DNA from 3 places in the Streptomyces sp. JH002 genome. Region 2 is predicted to be linked to each of the others. Evidence: riboswitches for the same ligand, from Rfam matches in the RefSeq annotation. Region 2 holds a riboswitch; each other region holds the start of a gene.
What was found. Region 2 has a riboswitch for S-adenosylmethionine ahead of H7827_RS13965 (peroxidase-related enzyme). Riboswitches for the same ligand answer to the same signal wherever they lie in the genome.
Positions count from the first base shown of each region.

Region 1: linked by a shared signal. The riboswitch ahead of thrC (threonine synthase) and the one ahead of H7827_RS13965 (peroxidase-related enzyme) in region 2 are both predicted to bind S-adenosylmethionine.
Region 3: linked by a shared signal. The riboswitch ahead of H7827_RS20610 (aminotransferase class V-fold PLP-dependent enzyme) and the one ahead of H7827_RS13965 (peroxidase-related enzyme) in region 2 are both predicted to bind S-adenosylmethionine.

Region 1 is NZ_CP087989.1:2,711,699-2,716,706, forward strand. It holds gene H7827_RS12180 (MoaD/ThiS family protein) at 232-510, opposite strand; gene thrC (threonine synthase) at 507-1,805, opposite strand; SAM riboswitch class I at 1,822-1,960, opposite strand; gene H7827_RS12190 (glucosyl-3-phosphoglycerate synthase) at 2,207-3,175, shown strand; gene H7827_RS12195 (alpha,alpha-trehalose-phosphate synthase (UDP-forming)) at 3,310-4,788, shown strand; gene H7827_RS12200 (serine hydrolase domain-containing protein) at 4,856-5,008, opposite strand, start outside.
Region 2 is NZ_CP087989.1:3,079,548-3,084,555, forward strand. It holds gene H7827_RS13955 (type ISP restriction/modification enzyme) at 1-663, opposite strand, end outside; gene H7827_RS13960 (peptidase inhibitor family I36 protein) at 1,214-1,591, shown strand; SAM riboswitch class IV at 1,786-1,895, shown strand; gene H7827_RS13965 (peroxidase-related enzyme) at 1,932-3,152, shown strand; gene H7827_RS13970 (ABC transporter substrate-binding protein) at 3,180-4,262, shown strand; gene H7827_RS13975 (FecCD family ABC transporter permease) at 4,269-5,008, shown strand, end outside.
Region 3 is NZ_CP087989.1:4,503,894-4,508,901, reverse strand. It holds gene H7827_RS20625 (ABC transporter permease) at 1-723, opposite strand, end outside; gene H7827_RS20620 (ABC transporter substrate-binding protein) at 708-2,372, opposite strand; gene H7827_RS20615 (putative leader peptide) at 2,651-2,731, opposite strand; SAM riboswitch class IV at 2,848-2,966, shown strand; gene H7827_RS20610 (aminotransferase class V-fold PLP-dependent enzyme) at 3,064-4,392, shown strand; gene H7827_RS20605 (Fpg/Nei family DNA glycosylase) at 4,371-5,008, opposite strand, start outside.

The DNA of each region.
Region 1 (5,008 bases), 370 kb from region 2:
CGCCTTATTGCGCAGATCCGGCAATTGGTGCAGTGAATTGCCGCGCGTTTCCGCCGAGAAGTGTCGTGAATTCATATGCGGTCGGCATCGGACGGGCCGGCCCCGCGCGGGACTCACTCTATCGCCCCGGAAACGCCCAACCGCCCCGAAGCGGACAGCTTCGGGGCGGCTGTTGAAGATGTGATCAAGTGTAGACCTGACCGTGCGGGGCCAGGCCGGGCCGACCGGTCGTCAGCAGCCCCCGGCCACCGCCGGGATGATGGAGACGCCCGCTCCGTCCGGGGTCGGGGTGTCCAGGCCCTCGGCGAAGCGCACGTCGTCGTCATTGACGTAGACATTCACGAAACGGCGCAGCTTGCCCTGGTCGTCGAGCACCCGGGCGGCGATTCCCTGGTGGTTCTTCTCCAGGTCGGCGAGGACGTCGCGCAGCGTTCCGCCGTCGGCGGTCACCTCGGAACGTCCGCCGGTGTAGGTGCGCAGGATGGTCGGGATTCGGACAGTCACACTCATGCGAGGCCGGCCTCTCGGAAAGCGTCCAGATTCGGACGGATGATGGCGGTGGGACCGGTGGTCGCCGCCACCGCGTCCAGGGTCTTCAGGCCGTCGCCGGTATTCAGTACGACCGTCGTCAGTTCCGGGTCCAGCTGCCCGGTCTCGATCAGCTTGCGGGTGACGCCCACCGTCACCCCGCCCGCCGTTTCGGCGAAAATGCCCTCGGTGCGGGCGAGCAGCTTGATGGCGTCCACGATCTGCGCGTCGTTCACGTCCTCGACCGCGCCACCGGTGCGGCGGGCGATGTCCAGGACGTAGGGGCCGTCGGCCGGATTGCCGATCGCCAGGGACTTGGCGATGGTGTCCGGCTTCACCGGCCGCACCACGTCGTGCCCAGCCTTGAACGCCTGGGAGACCGGCGAGCAGCCCTCGGCCTGGGCACCGAAGATCTTGTAGGGCCGGTCCTCGACCAGACCGGTCGCGATCAGCTCCTTGAGCCCCTTGTCGATCTTGGTGAGCTGGGATCCGGAGGCGATCGGGATCACCAGCTGGTCGGGGATGCGCCAGCCCAGCTGTTCGGCGATCTCGAAGGCCAGGGTCTTGGAGCCCTCGCCGTAGTAGGGGCGCAGATTGACGTTGACGAATCCCCAGCCCTCACCGGCGGGGTCGCCGATCAGCTCGCTGCAGAAACGGTTCACGTCGTCGTAGGTGCCCTCGATGCCCACCAGCTCGCCGCCGTAGACGGCGGCCATCACGATCTTGCCCTGCTCGAGGTCGTGCGGGATGAACACGCAGGAGCGGAATCCGGCCCTGGCCGCCGCGGCGCCGACCGCGCCCGCCAGGTTGCCGGTGGAGGAGCAGGACAGCGTGGTGAAGCCGAAGGCGCGGGCCGCCTCCACGGCGTTGGCGACCACCCGGTCCTTGAAGGAGTGGGTGGGATTGCCCGAGTCGTCCTTCACGTACAGCTCGCCGCCGTGACCCAGCGCGGCGGCCAGCCGGTCGGCCTTGACCAGGGGGGTGTCGCCGGGGTTCAGATTGGGCTTGGAGGCGACATCGGCCGGCACCGGCAGCAGCGGGGCGTAGCGCCAGATGCTGTGCGGTCCGGCCTCGATGGCGGCCCGTAGCGCTTCGGGGTCACCGGTGGGCAGATCGTACGCGATTTCGAGAGGACCGAAACATGCCTCGCAGGCGAAGATCGGGCTGAGAGGGAAACGCTCCCCGCACTCCCGACAGGAGAGCGCGACGGCGGGCCCGAGATCGACGGCGGAGCCGCCGGGGGGCGTGGTGGAGGTGTGCGAGGTGAGCACAGGCATGGGTACGAGGCCCTTCTCCTCATCTTCCCCGTGACGGATTTCGCCACAGGACGGAATTGGCACCTTCCCCACCGGGAGCCTCGCATCGTCACGAGACCGGCGGAAGGGTTGCCGGGGCTTCAACGGGCCGTTCCCTCTGCCCCTCTGGATGAGCTGTATTCAGTTGACCGCGCAGCGTCTCCGATATGCGGAGGACACCTGCACTGCCCGAGACTGTAACGGACGCCCCGGACAATGGCTCGTGCCGTCCGATCCGCGAGACGAACAGGAGACAGACATATTCCCGCCCGAACTGGGCACCACCGATGAGGGCCATAACCGCCCATTGCTGACAGATCCCACAGACAAGACTTACCTGACCTACCCGACTTATATGGTCGAAGCGAACAGGAGCGACATTCGTGCTGGAAGAGGCTGAGGAGTGGCTGAGCCGCCGGTCCTGGACTGCCGCTGACCGCTCGCTGCGACGGTTGCTGGACGCGAAAGCCGCGGCCGGCCCGGCGGGCAGCGTCAGTGTCGTGCTTCCCGCGCTGAACGAGGAAGCGACCGTCGGCACCATCGTGGAAGCGCTGCGCCGCGACCTGATGGAAACCGTGCCCCTGATCGACGAGCTGATGGTGGTGGACTCCGGATCCACCGACCGCACCGGAGAGGTCGCCGCCGCGGCGGGCGCCAAGGTCGTCCACCGCGACGAGATCCTGCCCAGAATGCCCACCGTCCCCGGCAAGGGGGAGGTGCTGTGGCGCTCCCTCATGGCCACCAGCGGCGAGATCATCTGTTATGTCGACGCCGACCTGCGGGAGTTCGACTCCTGCTTCGTCTCCGGCATCCTCGGGCCACTGCTCACCGAGCCCGATGTGCACCTGGTCAAGGCCATGTACGACCGCCCGCTGGGCGACGCCCCCTCCGGCGCCCACCAGGGCGGCCGGGTCACCGAGCTGGTGGCCCGCCCGCTGCTCAACCTGCACTGGCCGCAACTGGCCGGTGTCGTCCAGCCGCTGGGCGGCGAGTACGCGGCGCGGCGCTCCCTGCTGGAGCAACTGCCCTTCCCCGTCGGGTACGGCGTCGAACTCGGCCTGCTCGTCGACACCCTGCACCTGGCCGGACTGGACGCGGTCGGCCAGGTGGATGTCGGGGTGCGCAAGCACCGTCACCAGGACGGCCAGGCCCTGGGCCGGATGGCGGCCGCGATCATGCGCACCGCGCAGAGCCGGCTGCCGGGCAACGGACCCGTTCCCGTGCAGCAGGGCATGATGCAGTTCGAACGGCTGGCGGAGGGCGGCTTCTCACCGCTGACCCACACCATCCACACCGAGGAACGCCCCCCGATGTCCACCATCCCCGAGTACGCCGCCCGCCAGGCGGCGTAGCCCGAGCTTTCCGGCCGGCCCCGGCCCGTGCCGCACCCCCTCACCGGGGTGCGGCACCCGGGAGGCGGGGACGGGACACGCCAGGGTGACCGGACGCACGTTTGTACCCGGCCACGGGTGGCTAGGGTCGGGACATGGGCGTTGCAGAGGTCTCCGAGGCTCCTCCGGTCCTGGTCGCGTCCAATCGCGGCCCCGTCAGCTACACGCTCGCGGACGACGGCACGCTCACCGCCCGGCGCGGCGGCGGCGGGATGGTCTCCGGCCTTTCCGCCCTGGGCTCGGCGGCCGGCACCTGGGTGTGCGCGGCGCTGGGCCCCGGCGACCGCGAGGCCGCCGCCCGCGCGGGCACCGGCACCCTGGAGACGGCCGACACCGGAGGCCAGTCCGTACGGATGCTGGACATCCCCCCGGACATCTTCGACGCCGCGTACAACGGCATCGCCAACTCCGTGCTGTGGTTCGTCCATCACCTGCTGTACCAGACGCCGCTGGAGCCGGTGTACGACAGCGCCTTCGAGAGCCAGTGGGCCGGCTACGAGAGCTACAACGCCGCCTTCGCGGACGCGCTGGCCGCCGAGGCCGCCCGGGGTGCGGAGGTGCTGGTCCAGGACTACCACCTGGCCCTCGTCCCCGCCCTGCTGCGCGAGCGCCGCCCCGATCTGCGGATCGGACACTTCTCGCACACCCCCTGGGCTCCCCCGGACCTCTACCGGGTGCTGCCCGACGCCGTCGCCCGCCAGGTGCTGCGGGGCATCCTCGGCGCGGACCGCGCCGCGTTCCTGACCCGGCGCTGGGCGCGGGCCTTCGCCGACTGCTGCGCCGACCTGCTCGGCGCCCGGGTACGGGAGGTGCCCGAGGGCACGGCCGGGACGGACGCGTTCACCGTCACCCTCGACGGCCGCACCACCCGGCTCGGTGTCCACGGCCTGGGCGCGGACGGCGACTTCCTGCGCGAGCGCGCCCACCGCCCCGACGCGGACGAACGGCTGGCCGCGCTGCGCGCCCAGGTCGGCGACCGCAGGACCATCGTGCGCGTCGACCGCACCGAACTCTCCAAGAACATCGTCCGCGGGCTGCTGGCCTACCGCCGGCTGCTCACCGAACATCCGCAGTGGCAGGGGCGGGTGGTGCACGTCGCCTTCGCGTACCCCTCCCGGCAGGACCTGGAGATCTACCGCGCGTACACCGCCGAGGTGTCCCGGGTCGCCGAGGGCATCAACGCCGAGTTCGCCCGGGACGACTGGACGCCCGTGGTGCTGCACGTGAAGGACGACTTCGCCCGCTCGCTGGCCGCCTACCGGATGGCGGACGTGGCGCTGGTCAACCCGATCCGCGACGGCATGAACCTGGTCGCCAAGGAGATCCCGCTGATCTCCGAACAGGGCTGCGCCCTGGTCCTGTCCCGCGAGGCCGGCGCCGCCGCCGAACTCGGGGACGACGCCCTGCTCGTCAACCCCTACGACATCGCCGGCACGGCCGAGGCGCTGCACCGGGCCCTGACGATGCCCGCGGACGAACGCCGGGCGCGGGCCGGGCGGCTCGCCGAGGCCGCGACCGCGCTGACCCCCCGCGACTGGTTCCTCGCCCAGGTCGAGGCCCTGCGCGGCAGCTGAGCGAGCGGACGGACCGTGCACCGGCGGTCCGGGCGGCGGGCGTTCGCGCCCGCCGCCCCCGGCCGGGTCAACGGCCCCCGCACACCGCCCGGTCCACCAGGCCGATGCCCGCCCGGAACTGTTCCTGGGCCTTGTCCTGGTCGTCCAGCCACAGGGTGTACGCGGCGGCCGCCGCCGAGTACCGGCCGTCGGCGCTCACCCCGGTCTCCGAGACCGTGCC
Region 2 (5,008 bases):
GCGCCAGTCATTGCGGAGACCGGTGAAGGGCCGTGCTCGGGAGTCATCCGGTGAGGCGGACGACCTCGCCTCGGCGGCGAGCTGTTCGAGCACCGAGCCGCGCAGCAGGCGGCACAGTGGCGCCACCTGCTGGACCAGCCGCGCAACGTTGGCGATCTTGAGGGGTCGCCACAGCAGGAACTGCTTGAGGAGTGCGTCGAAGACATCGGCGTCCGTCGGGGCCAGCTTGTCGCCCAGCGCCCTCAGACTCCCGTTGAACCTCGCCTCGGTCACCAGATGACCGTGCCGATAGAGGCGCCAGTCGGTGCCGTTGGTGTAGAGCAGATTGGGGAGGTCGCGCAGCCGCTCCCACTGTCTCTTGTTCTGTGCGCGGAAGGTCGACGGGTCGATCGAGAGGCCGGGACGTTTCAGTTCGATGTAGCCGGTGAGTGCACCTGCCGCACGGATGACGTAGTCGAGTCGTACGCCCAACTCCGGGACGGGGTGCTCGTCGTGCCAGGTGACCTCGTTCTGTTGATGGTGGGCCCCCACGGCCTGCAGCAGGCCCTCCAAAGGACCCCGGATCGAGGCCTCGCGGTCGAAACCGTCGGACAGTTTCCGTTGCGATTCCCGGCCGAAATCAGCGACTGCGGCGAGCAACCAGGCATGCGTCGAACCGGACATCTTCCCCCCAGACATCACCGGTGACTCTGCAGATCAGGCTAGCTACTGCGCGCATTGGTGTGAAGAGAGCGTGAGCGGCTGCCGTGTTCAGTCGGTTGCCGCTCGTCGTCATCCGCTCCGGACAGTACGGCGAGGGCGGCTCGCATCTCGGCTTCCGCGCGGTCCCGGCGAAGCTCTCTGCGGATGCCGACGACGGCGTTCTTCGGTGTGTTCGGCATCCGCGCGCACCGTCCGGCAGTGGGCAGCGTAGAGGGGGTCCGGCGCAAGGGGCAGCGCTCGGGAGGGCGTGGTGGTGACCGGGGCGGGGGTGAGGTGTGGGGCGTTCGGTCGGGGTGTCTCGCGGGCGTCATCCCGGCGCCGGGCCGGTCACTCGTTCAGGGGGATCCGGTCCCGGCGCCGGCCTTGCAACTCGACTGATTCCAGCGTGAGTTGAGGAGCGGTTCGATGGTCGTGCGGTCGTAGGTGCTCTGGTCCGGGCAACCGTGGCGCTCCTAGCATTCTTCCGCACACATCGTGCGATGACAGGCACACAAGGCATAGGGGATGTCAGGTGGAAAACCGGAAGATTGCCTCACGTCTGGCGAGCATCGGGGCGGCGCTGACCTTCGCGGTGGCGACCGCGGGGCTGGCGGCGGTGCCGGCGGCGGCTGATTCCAGTCAGTGCTCTGCCGGGAACTTCTGCGTGTGGGAGCACTCCAGCTACACCGGCAAGTTCCTGCAGTCCAAGAGCTCCGTGTCCAACGTCGGCAACGACTTCAACGACAAGATGACCTCCTACTGGAACCGCACCGACAAGACGGTCGCCGTCTACCAGCACGACAAGTACACCGGCTGCATGTTCTCCGTCGGCCCGGGCAAGTCCGAGGCGGCGGTGGCCTCCCACTTCAACGACAAGATGACCTCCTTCAAGGTCGGCTCCTCCTGTTGATCTCCCCCTGAGCACGCGGGCCCCGGGTCGCCGATCCGGGGCCCGTCCCCACGTGCGCACCCGTGTGCGTGTCTCACATGACGGACAGGGTGCCCTTGCGAGAACTGGGCTGCCCCTCCGCGTGAGACGCCTTGGTCTCATATGGCGGACAGTGGGTGTTTCGCGCGGAGTCGGTGGTGCTAGGTTGCTGATCAGGTCAAGAGCGCCAGCGCCAAGTCCCGGCTCGCTGGCCGGCAACCCTCCTGCACGGCGGGGTGCCCCCGGGACCGACGACCGGGCTGCGGTGATGCGGCAAGCGTGCTCCTCGTGAGACCTCGTTCTCGTCCTCGACGATTTCGACATGTTTGCCCGTGCCTCGGCCGACCACGCGACCGAGCACCACGAGGCGGAACTCATGAGCACCACCCCCGACGACATCGCCCGACTGGCCGGGCTCGACGAGCGGATCGCGGCAGCCAGGGCTACCAAACCGCTGGTCGCGCAGCGCGCCCAGGAAGCCTCGGACGCGCTGTTCGGCGGCGAGGCGGCGGTGAGCGTACCGGTACGCCGGGGGCTGGCCGCCCTGGCCGCGCGCCGGCACGGCGTCGACGCGCTCGTCCGGGACCACGTACGGCTCGGGGCGGACACCGCGTTGCTCGGCGACGAACTGCCCGAGGACCCCGCGCTGCGCGCCGCCGCCGCCCACGTCGACCTCATCTCCGTCTCCCCCGCCCTGGCCACCCGCGCGGACCTCGACCTGCTGACCGAAGCCGGCTGGACGCCCGACGACATCGTCGTCATCTCGCAGGTCGCCGCGTTCACCGCCTTCCAGGCGCGCGCCATCCAGGGACTGCGGCTGCTCCAGGGGCAGGACCCCGAGCCGGCCGACACGCCGCGCCGCCCCACGCCCGGGCGGGGCCGCACCAAGAGCACCGCGCGGGTGGCGTCCAACGGACGCGAGCGCCCCATCGTGTACACCCGCGAGCTGCTGTCCTGGACTGCCTGGGTGCCCCCCGTGCCCACCGACGAACTCACGCCCGAGCAGGAGGACTCCTTCCGGGGCAAGACCAACGGCGAGTACTTCCGGCTGCTGGCCCGGCTGCCCCGGGTGCTGGCCGCCCGCACCTCCCTGGACGCCGCGATCTTCGCCACCCGCGAAGGGCTGCCCCGCGCCGAACGCGAACTGGCCGCCGCCGCGACCAGCAAGGTGACCGACTGCGTCTACTGCGCCTCCGTGCACGCCCGCAAGTCCGCCCAGATGTCGAAGCGGCCCGAGGACGTGGACCGGCTGCTCGGCGTCTCCCTCCAGCGGGACGCCGACTGGCTTCCGGCCGCCACCGCTCCGCTCGCCGCCGGGCAGGACGCGCGGTGGGCCGCCGTCATCGAGTTCGCCGCCGCGCTGGCCACCACGCCGGTCAGCGCCACCACCGCCCACGTGGACCGGCTGCGCGCCGAAGGACTGGCGGACACCGAGCTGACCGACCTGGTCGCCGCCACCGCGTTCTTCGGCTGGGCGAACCGGCTGATGCTCAGCCTCGGCGACCCGTACTGGCCGGACGCCGCGCCCACCCCCACCCGCTGACCCACCCGCAGAACGGAACCCCTCATCATGAGCCAACGGCTTTCCCGCACCGCCGCCCTCGCCGCCGTCACCGGTGTCGTGCTGTCCCTGGGCGCGTGCGGCACCGTGGTCAAGGAGACGGACGACAGCAGCGGTGACGGCGGCGGTGACCGGACGCTCACGGTCGTCGACGACGCCGGACGCACCGTCGAACTCGACGGTCCCGCCGAGCGCGCCGTCGTCCTCAACAGCTACGGCAACGAGTTCGCCCAGGCCATCGGCGCCGGCGACCGGGTCGTCGGCTACGACCGGGTCTCCGCCGCCCGGCTGCCCTACCTGGGCATATCCGACGACGAGGTGGTCAGCGAGGACCTCCAGGAGATCAACTACGAGTCGGTCGCCGAACTCGACCCCGATGTCCTCATCATCCCGCGCAACGGCGCCTGGCAGGAGGCCGCCCGGCAGCTGGAGCCCTTCGGCATCCCCGTCGTGGTCGCCACCGCCTGGGACTTCGACGTCTTCCACGAGACCGTGGAACTGCTGGGCGAGGTCTTCGGCGAGACCGAAGGAGCCCAGCGGGTCTCCGGGTTCTACGACGAGATCTTCGACGTGATCAGCGAGCGGGTGGCCGGCACCGACCCGGTCCGCGTGTACTGGGAGACCGAGCAGCCCTACCTCACCGGCCTCCCGGGCTCCGGCTTCGACCAGATCATCGTCGCCGCCGGCGGCGAGAACATCTACGGCGACCTGGACACCGGCGGCGACCAGCAGGCCGAGACCACCGTGGACCCCGCCTCGATCCTGGAGCGCGACCCGCAGGTCGTGGTCCACGAGTTCGGGCCCTCCGCCGAACCCACCGGCCAGGAGCGCTTCGACACCCTGGCCGCCGAACTCACCGGCCGGGCCGGCTGGCAGGACCTCACGGCCGTCGCCGAGGACCGGGTCTTCGTCACCAACGGCTGGGCCACCAGCGGCCTGTCCAAGGCCATCGGCGCGCTGTACCTGGCGAGCTGGCTGCACCCGCAGGAGTTCGCCGACGTCGACCCGGGCACGTACCTGGAGCGCTGGGCCACCGAGTTCCAGGGCGCGGACTACCCCGGCGACGACGCGTACATCCAGAAGGCGGGCTGAGCGGCGATGAGCATCACCACGAGGGACGCGGCGACCGCGGCGGGCCCCGGCACCGCCCCCGGCCCGCGCCCCGCCCCCGAAAAGCGCCGCACCCGGGGCGCCCGGCTGGGCCGCCCCGCCGTCCTGTGGGCCGGTACGGCGCTGACCGTCCTCGTCCTCACCTGGTCCGTCACCGCCGGAACGGCCGGCGCCGGGCTCCTGGACGTGTGGCGCGCGATCCGGCTCGCCGTGCTCGGCGGCGTGCTGGAGCGGGACTTCGCCCAGACCTACTCGATCATCGTCAACCTGCGGCTGCCCCGGGTGCTGCTCGCCTTCGTGGCCGGCGCCGCGCTCTCCCTGGCGGGCGTGGTGATGCAGGGCCTGCTGCGCAACCCGCTGGTCTCCCCGTTCACGCTCGGTGTCTCGCCGGCCGCCGCCTTCGGTGCCGCGCTGGCCATCCTGCTCACCGGCGGCTCGGCCGGCTCGGGGTCGTGGCTGGTCATCGGCAGCGCGCTGGTCACCGCGCTGGCCGTGTCCGCCGTGGTGCTGGGGCTGGCCTCGGCCAAGGCGATGTCCACCGCCACCCTGCTGCTGCTCGGCATCGCGCTCACCCAGCTGTTCGAGGCGATGACCGCCGCCCTCCAGTTCGTGGCGGACGAGAACACCCTCCAGGCCATCGTGCGCTGGACCTTCGGCTCGGTGAACAACGCCGGCTGGGGCGATGTCGTCGTCGTGGGGGCGTGCACCCTGGCCGCGCTGCCGCTGCT
Region 3 (5,008 bases), 1.4 Mb from region 2:
CGGGATCGACGCGTTGCGGAAGGCGTGGTGCCAGGCGGTGCGCAGCCGCCCGGCCCCCTTGGCGCGGGCGGTGCGCACGTACGGTTCGGCCAGCGCCGTACGCAGCCCCTTGGCCAGTAGCTGGGCCAGCACCCCGGCGCTGGGCAGCGCCAGGGCGATGGCGGGCAGCACCAGCCGCGAGGAGTCGCTGTCGCCGTACGCCGGGAACCAGCCGAGCCCGAAGGAGAACACCTGGATCAGCAGGATCGCGGTCCAGAAGCTGGGCAGGGAGATCCCGGCGACGGTGCTGGACAGCACGGCGTTGCGCAGCGGCGCCCAGGGCGCCAGGGTGGCCGCCAGCGCGGCGGCCACCCCGAGCACGACGGTGAGCAGCAGGGACGCGGTGGCCAGTTCCAGCGTGGAGGGCAGGGCGCGCGCCAGCATGGCGCTCACCTCGTCCCCCGTCCCGAAGGAGGTGCCGAAGTCCAGGGACAGCGCGCGGACCACGAAGTCCGTGTACTGCTCGTACAGCGGCCGGTCCAGGCCCAGCTCGGTGCGGAGCGCGGCGGCCTGTGCGGCGTCGACGCCGACCGGGTCGCCGCCGCCACCGGAGCGCAGCATGATCGACACCGGGTCGCCGGGGACGAGATGCAGCACCAGGAAGGAGAGGCTCAGCGCCGCCCACAGGACGATGAGTCCGTTGGCGAGCCGGACCAGGACGTAGCGGCTCACTGTGCGATCCACACCTCGTTCAGCAGCGGCTTGCCCTCGATGTCGGCCGCGAAGCCGCCGACCTTGGGGCCGAAGCCGTAGGACCAGTAGCGGTCGTAGACGGGGATGGTGTAGCCCTGCTCGACGATGCGCTGCTGGGCCTGTTCGCCGATGGCCTGCCGCTCGGCGGGGTCGACGGTGGACTGGAGGGAGTCGAGGAGGGTGTCCAGTTCCTCGTCCGGGTGGTTGTAGAGCATGCTCATCTCGGGGTGGGACGAGCCGTAGACGAGTCGGATGACGTCGATGTCGGCGCGGCCCTGGCTCCAGGTGGTGAGGTCGCCGGGGAACTCGTCGATGGGCACGTCGGGGAGGGTGGCGACCGGGTCGAGGACGAGTTCGACGCCGATCTCCTTCCACTCCTGCTGCACGAGCTGGTGCTGTGCCTCGGTGTCCGGGGAGCCGGCCTGGTAGGTGATGGTGAGGGAGAGCTTGTCGCCGTCGGCGTCGCGGCGGATGCCGTCGTCGCCGACGGTGTCGTAACCGGTGCCCTCCAGCAGGGCGATGGCGGCCTCGGGGTCGTGCCGGATGTCCTCGGACTGGTCGGTGTAGCCGGGGGTGGCGGCGGTGACGACGCCGGAGGCCGGCTGCTGGGTGCCCTGGAAGATGGCGTCGACGATGGCCTGGCGGTCGATGGCCAGGCTCAGCGCGCGCCGCACGTCCGGGTCCTGGAGCTTGGGGCTGGAGGCGAGCGGGATGTAGGGGATGGCGATGCCCGGGGAGGCGCCGGTGACCAGACCGTAGCCCTGGTTGGTGGAGGGGATGCCGTCGGCGAGGTCGATCTGGTCGCTGGTGATGGAGCCGTAGCGGACGCCGCCCTCGGGGACGACCTCCAGGACGATCTTGTCGACGTAGGCGGCGCCCTGGTTGGCGGCGATCGGGGAGGCCCAGGCGTAGTCCTCGCGCTTGAGCAGTTCGACGGACTTCTCCGGGGTGAAGGAGCCGAGGGTGAACGGCCCGGAGGCGGCGAAGTCGCCCAGGCACAGGTCGGCGGGGTCGTTGCCGAGGGAGGCCGGGGAGAGCTGGACGAACGAGGCGGTGGCGGTGGCCTGGAGGAACTGGGCGTTGGGGCCGTCGAAGTCGACGCGCACGGTGTACTCGTCGAGGACGGTCGAACCCTGGTAGCCGGCGATGAAGCTGCTGCCCTGGGGGGCGCGGGCGCCGAGGTCGACGACGGCGTCGAAGTTGGCCTTGACGGCCTCGGCGTCGAAGGGCTCGCCGTCGGAGAAGGTGACGTCCTCGCGCAGGTGGAAGGTGAAGGCACTCACGTCATCGCTGATCTCCCAGGAGGTGGCGAGCCAGGGCTTGATCTCCTTGGTCTGCGGGTCCTGTTCGGTGAGCTGGTCGCCGAGCTGACGGCCGACGTTGCGGGAGGTGAGCTGCGGGCGCTGGCGCGGGTCGACGCAGTCGATGGTGTTGGCGAAGGCGTACTTCAGGGTGCCGCCGGCCACGGGGTCGCCGGAGGCGCCGGCGCTGCCCGAACCGTCGCCCGGGCCACCGCCGTTGGTGGTGCCGTCGGTGCCGCAGGCGGTGAGGGCGACGGCGATCGCGGCGATCAGCGCGGTGGCGTGGGCGGAGCGGGACATGCGGCGGCTGAGCCGTCTGGGCGTGGGCGAGGTGGCCACGGCGGAGGGTCCTTTCAGGACGAATCACCCGGCCGGCGGCGCGCGGAGGCGCACGGCAGGACGGACCGGGGTGAGGAAGGTGAGGAACGTCAGAAACGTCAGGTAAGTGAGTGGAAGAAGCCAGGGGCGGAGAGCGGCGCCGCGCGGCACGACCGTGCGGAGCGGAGCGGGACAGGGCACGGCAACGCAGTGCACATCCCGCGAGGAAGTCCCGGCGCGCGAGGGGCGGTTACGGGCGCGGCCGACGGCCGGCGCTCACCGCCGCGCGGTGGGAGGAATCAGCAGCCCGCACAGGACGCCGACGTGACGCGGAGCAGGTCCACGTGTCGGCGCGACGTCAAAAGCGGCAGGGCTGGCATGCGGTAAATATCAGCCAACCCTCGGTGAGCTGTCAAGGCGGCGGCCATGTGCCGTGGGTCTCGCGATATGGACACAAGGTGTTCATCACCGATCGGCATGACATAGTCTGCGATCAGGTCACGAGTGACAGCGATCAAGGCCCCGGCCCGCTGTCCGGCAACCCTCCAACCGTCGGCGGGGTGCCCCGGGTGATGACCGGGCCGCAGGCAGCGAGGTCTGTGGCAAGCACGGTTCTTGAGGGAGTTCTTCCATGAGCACGCGAATGCGTTAGGGCGCACGCCCCCGACCCAGCCTGCCTCTGTCTGCCTTCAGCCTTTCCCGGAGCTTTGTCATGCCCACTGCGCCGATCGCCCCTGCCCCGAACACCGCCGGCTGTTCCCTCCCGCGCCCCCTCCCCGTCCTCGGCGACGAGGTCCGTGCCCCGCTCGCGGACGGCGGGGACATCGGCTACGCCGCCCTCGACTACGCCGCCAGCGCCCCCGCCCTGCGCGCGGTGTGGGACGAGGTCGCCGCGTACGCCCCGTACTACGGCAGCGTCCACCGCGGCGCCGGCTACCTCTCCCAGCTGTCGACCGACCTGTACGAGGAGAGCCGGGCGACAGTGGCCGCGTTCCTCGGCTGCCGCCCCGACGACCAGCTGATCTTCACCCGCTCCACCACCGACTCACTGAACCTGCTGGCCGGCGCCCTGCCCACCGGCACCCAGGTGTTCGTCTACGAGACCGAACACCACGCCGCGCTGCTGCCCTGGGCGCACCACGGCCACCCCGTGACGTACCTCCCGGCGCCGCGCACCCCGGGGCAGGCCGTCGCCACCCTGGTCAACGCGCTCGCCGACGCCGCCCCCGGGCCCAAGCTGCTGTGCGTCACCGGCGCCTCCAACGTCACCGGTGAACTGTGGCCGATCGCCGAACTCGCCACCGTCGCCCGCCGCTCCGGCGCCCGCACCGTCCTGGACGCCGCCCAGCTCGCCCCGCACCGCCCCGTCGACATCACCGCGCTCGGCATCGACTGGGTCGCCTTCTCCGGGCACAAGCTGTACGCGCCGTTCGGCTCCGGCGTCCTGGCCGGACGCGCCGACTGGCTGAGCAACGCCGCGCCGTACCTCGCCGGCGGCGGCGCCAGTCACACCGTCACCGCGCGGGACGGCGCGGTCGACGTCGTGTGGAACAACAACATCTCCCGGCACGAGGCCGGTTCGCCCAATGTGATCGGCGCGTTCGCCATCGCGGCGGCCTGCCGGGCGCTGACCGACGCCGGGTTCGAGCAACTGGTGGCGCGCGAGGAGGAGTTGCTGGCCGTGCTGCGCTCCGGACTGGCCACCGTTCCCGGGGTGCGGCAGCTGGCGCTGTTCGGCCCGGACGCGCCCCGGGTGGCCGTGCTGTCCTTCGTCGTGGACGGCTGGTCCAGCGAGGAGTTCGCCAAGGCGCTCTCCGAGCGGTACGGGATCGGCGTACGCGACGGGCTGTTCTGCGCGCACCCGCTGGTCCGTGCGCTGCTGGGCCCGGAGGGCGACGGCGCGCGGGCGGCCGGCTGCGACGGGCCGCTGAAGGCCATCCGGGTCAGCTTCGGAGTGGGCACCCCCGCCGAACACGTGGAGCGCGTGGTGCGCGCGGTGCGCGAACTGGTCGCCGAGGGTCAGCCGGTGGCGGCGGGCTGACCGCGCCCGGCGGCCCGGGCCGGCTGGCACACCGGGCACCAGAACAGGTTGCGGGCCGCGATCTCGGCACGCCGGACCGGCGTCCCGCACACCAGGCAGGGCAGCGTGGCGCGCCGGTAGACGTACACCTCTCCCCCGTGGCCGTCCACGCGCGGCGCCCGGCCCATGGCCCGGGGGGTGTGCTCCGGCCGCACCGTGTCGATGCGGTTGTTGCGCACCCCCTCGCGCATGAGCGGGATGAGGTCCTGCCACATCGCGTCCCACTCCGCGCGCTCCAGAGCCAGGCCCGGCAGATAGGGGTCGATCCCGTGCCGGAAGAGGATCTCGGCCCGGTAGACGTTGCCGACACCGGCGATGATCCGCTGATCCATCAGCAGTTCGGCGATCGTCGTGCGGCTGGCGGAGATCCGCCGCCAGGCGAGGTCGGGCTCGGCGTCCGCACGCAGCGGGTCGGCGCCCAGGCGCCGTTGCACGGCCGCCTTCTCGTCCTGGCTGAGCAGCGCGCAGGTGGTGGGGCCGCGCAGGTCCGCGTACGCCTCGCCGGTGGCCAGCCGCAGCCGGATCTGCCCGGTGGGCGGCGGGGGCGGGCCGTCCCCGAAGGCGACCTTGCCGTACA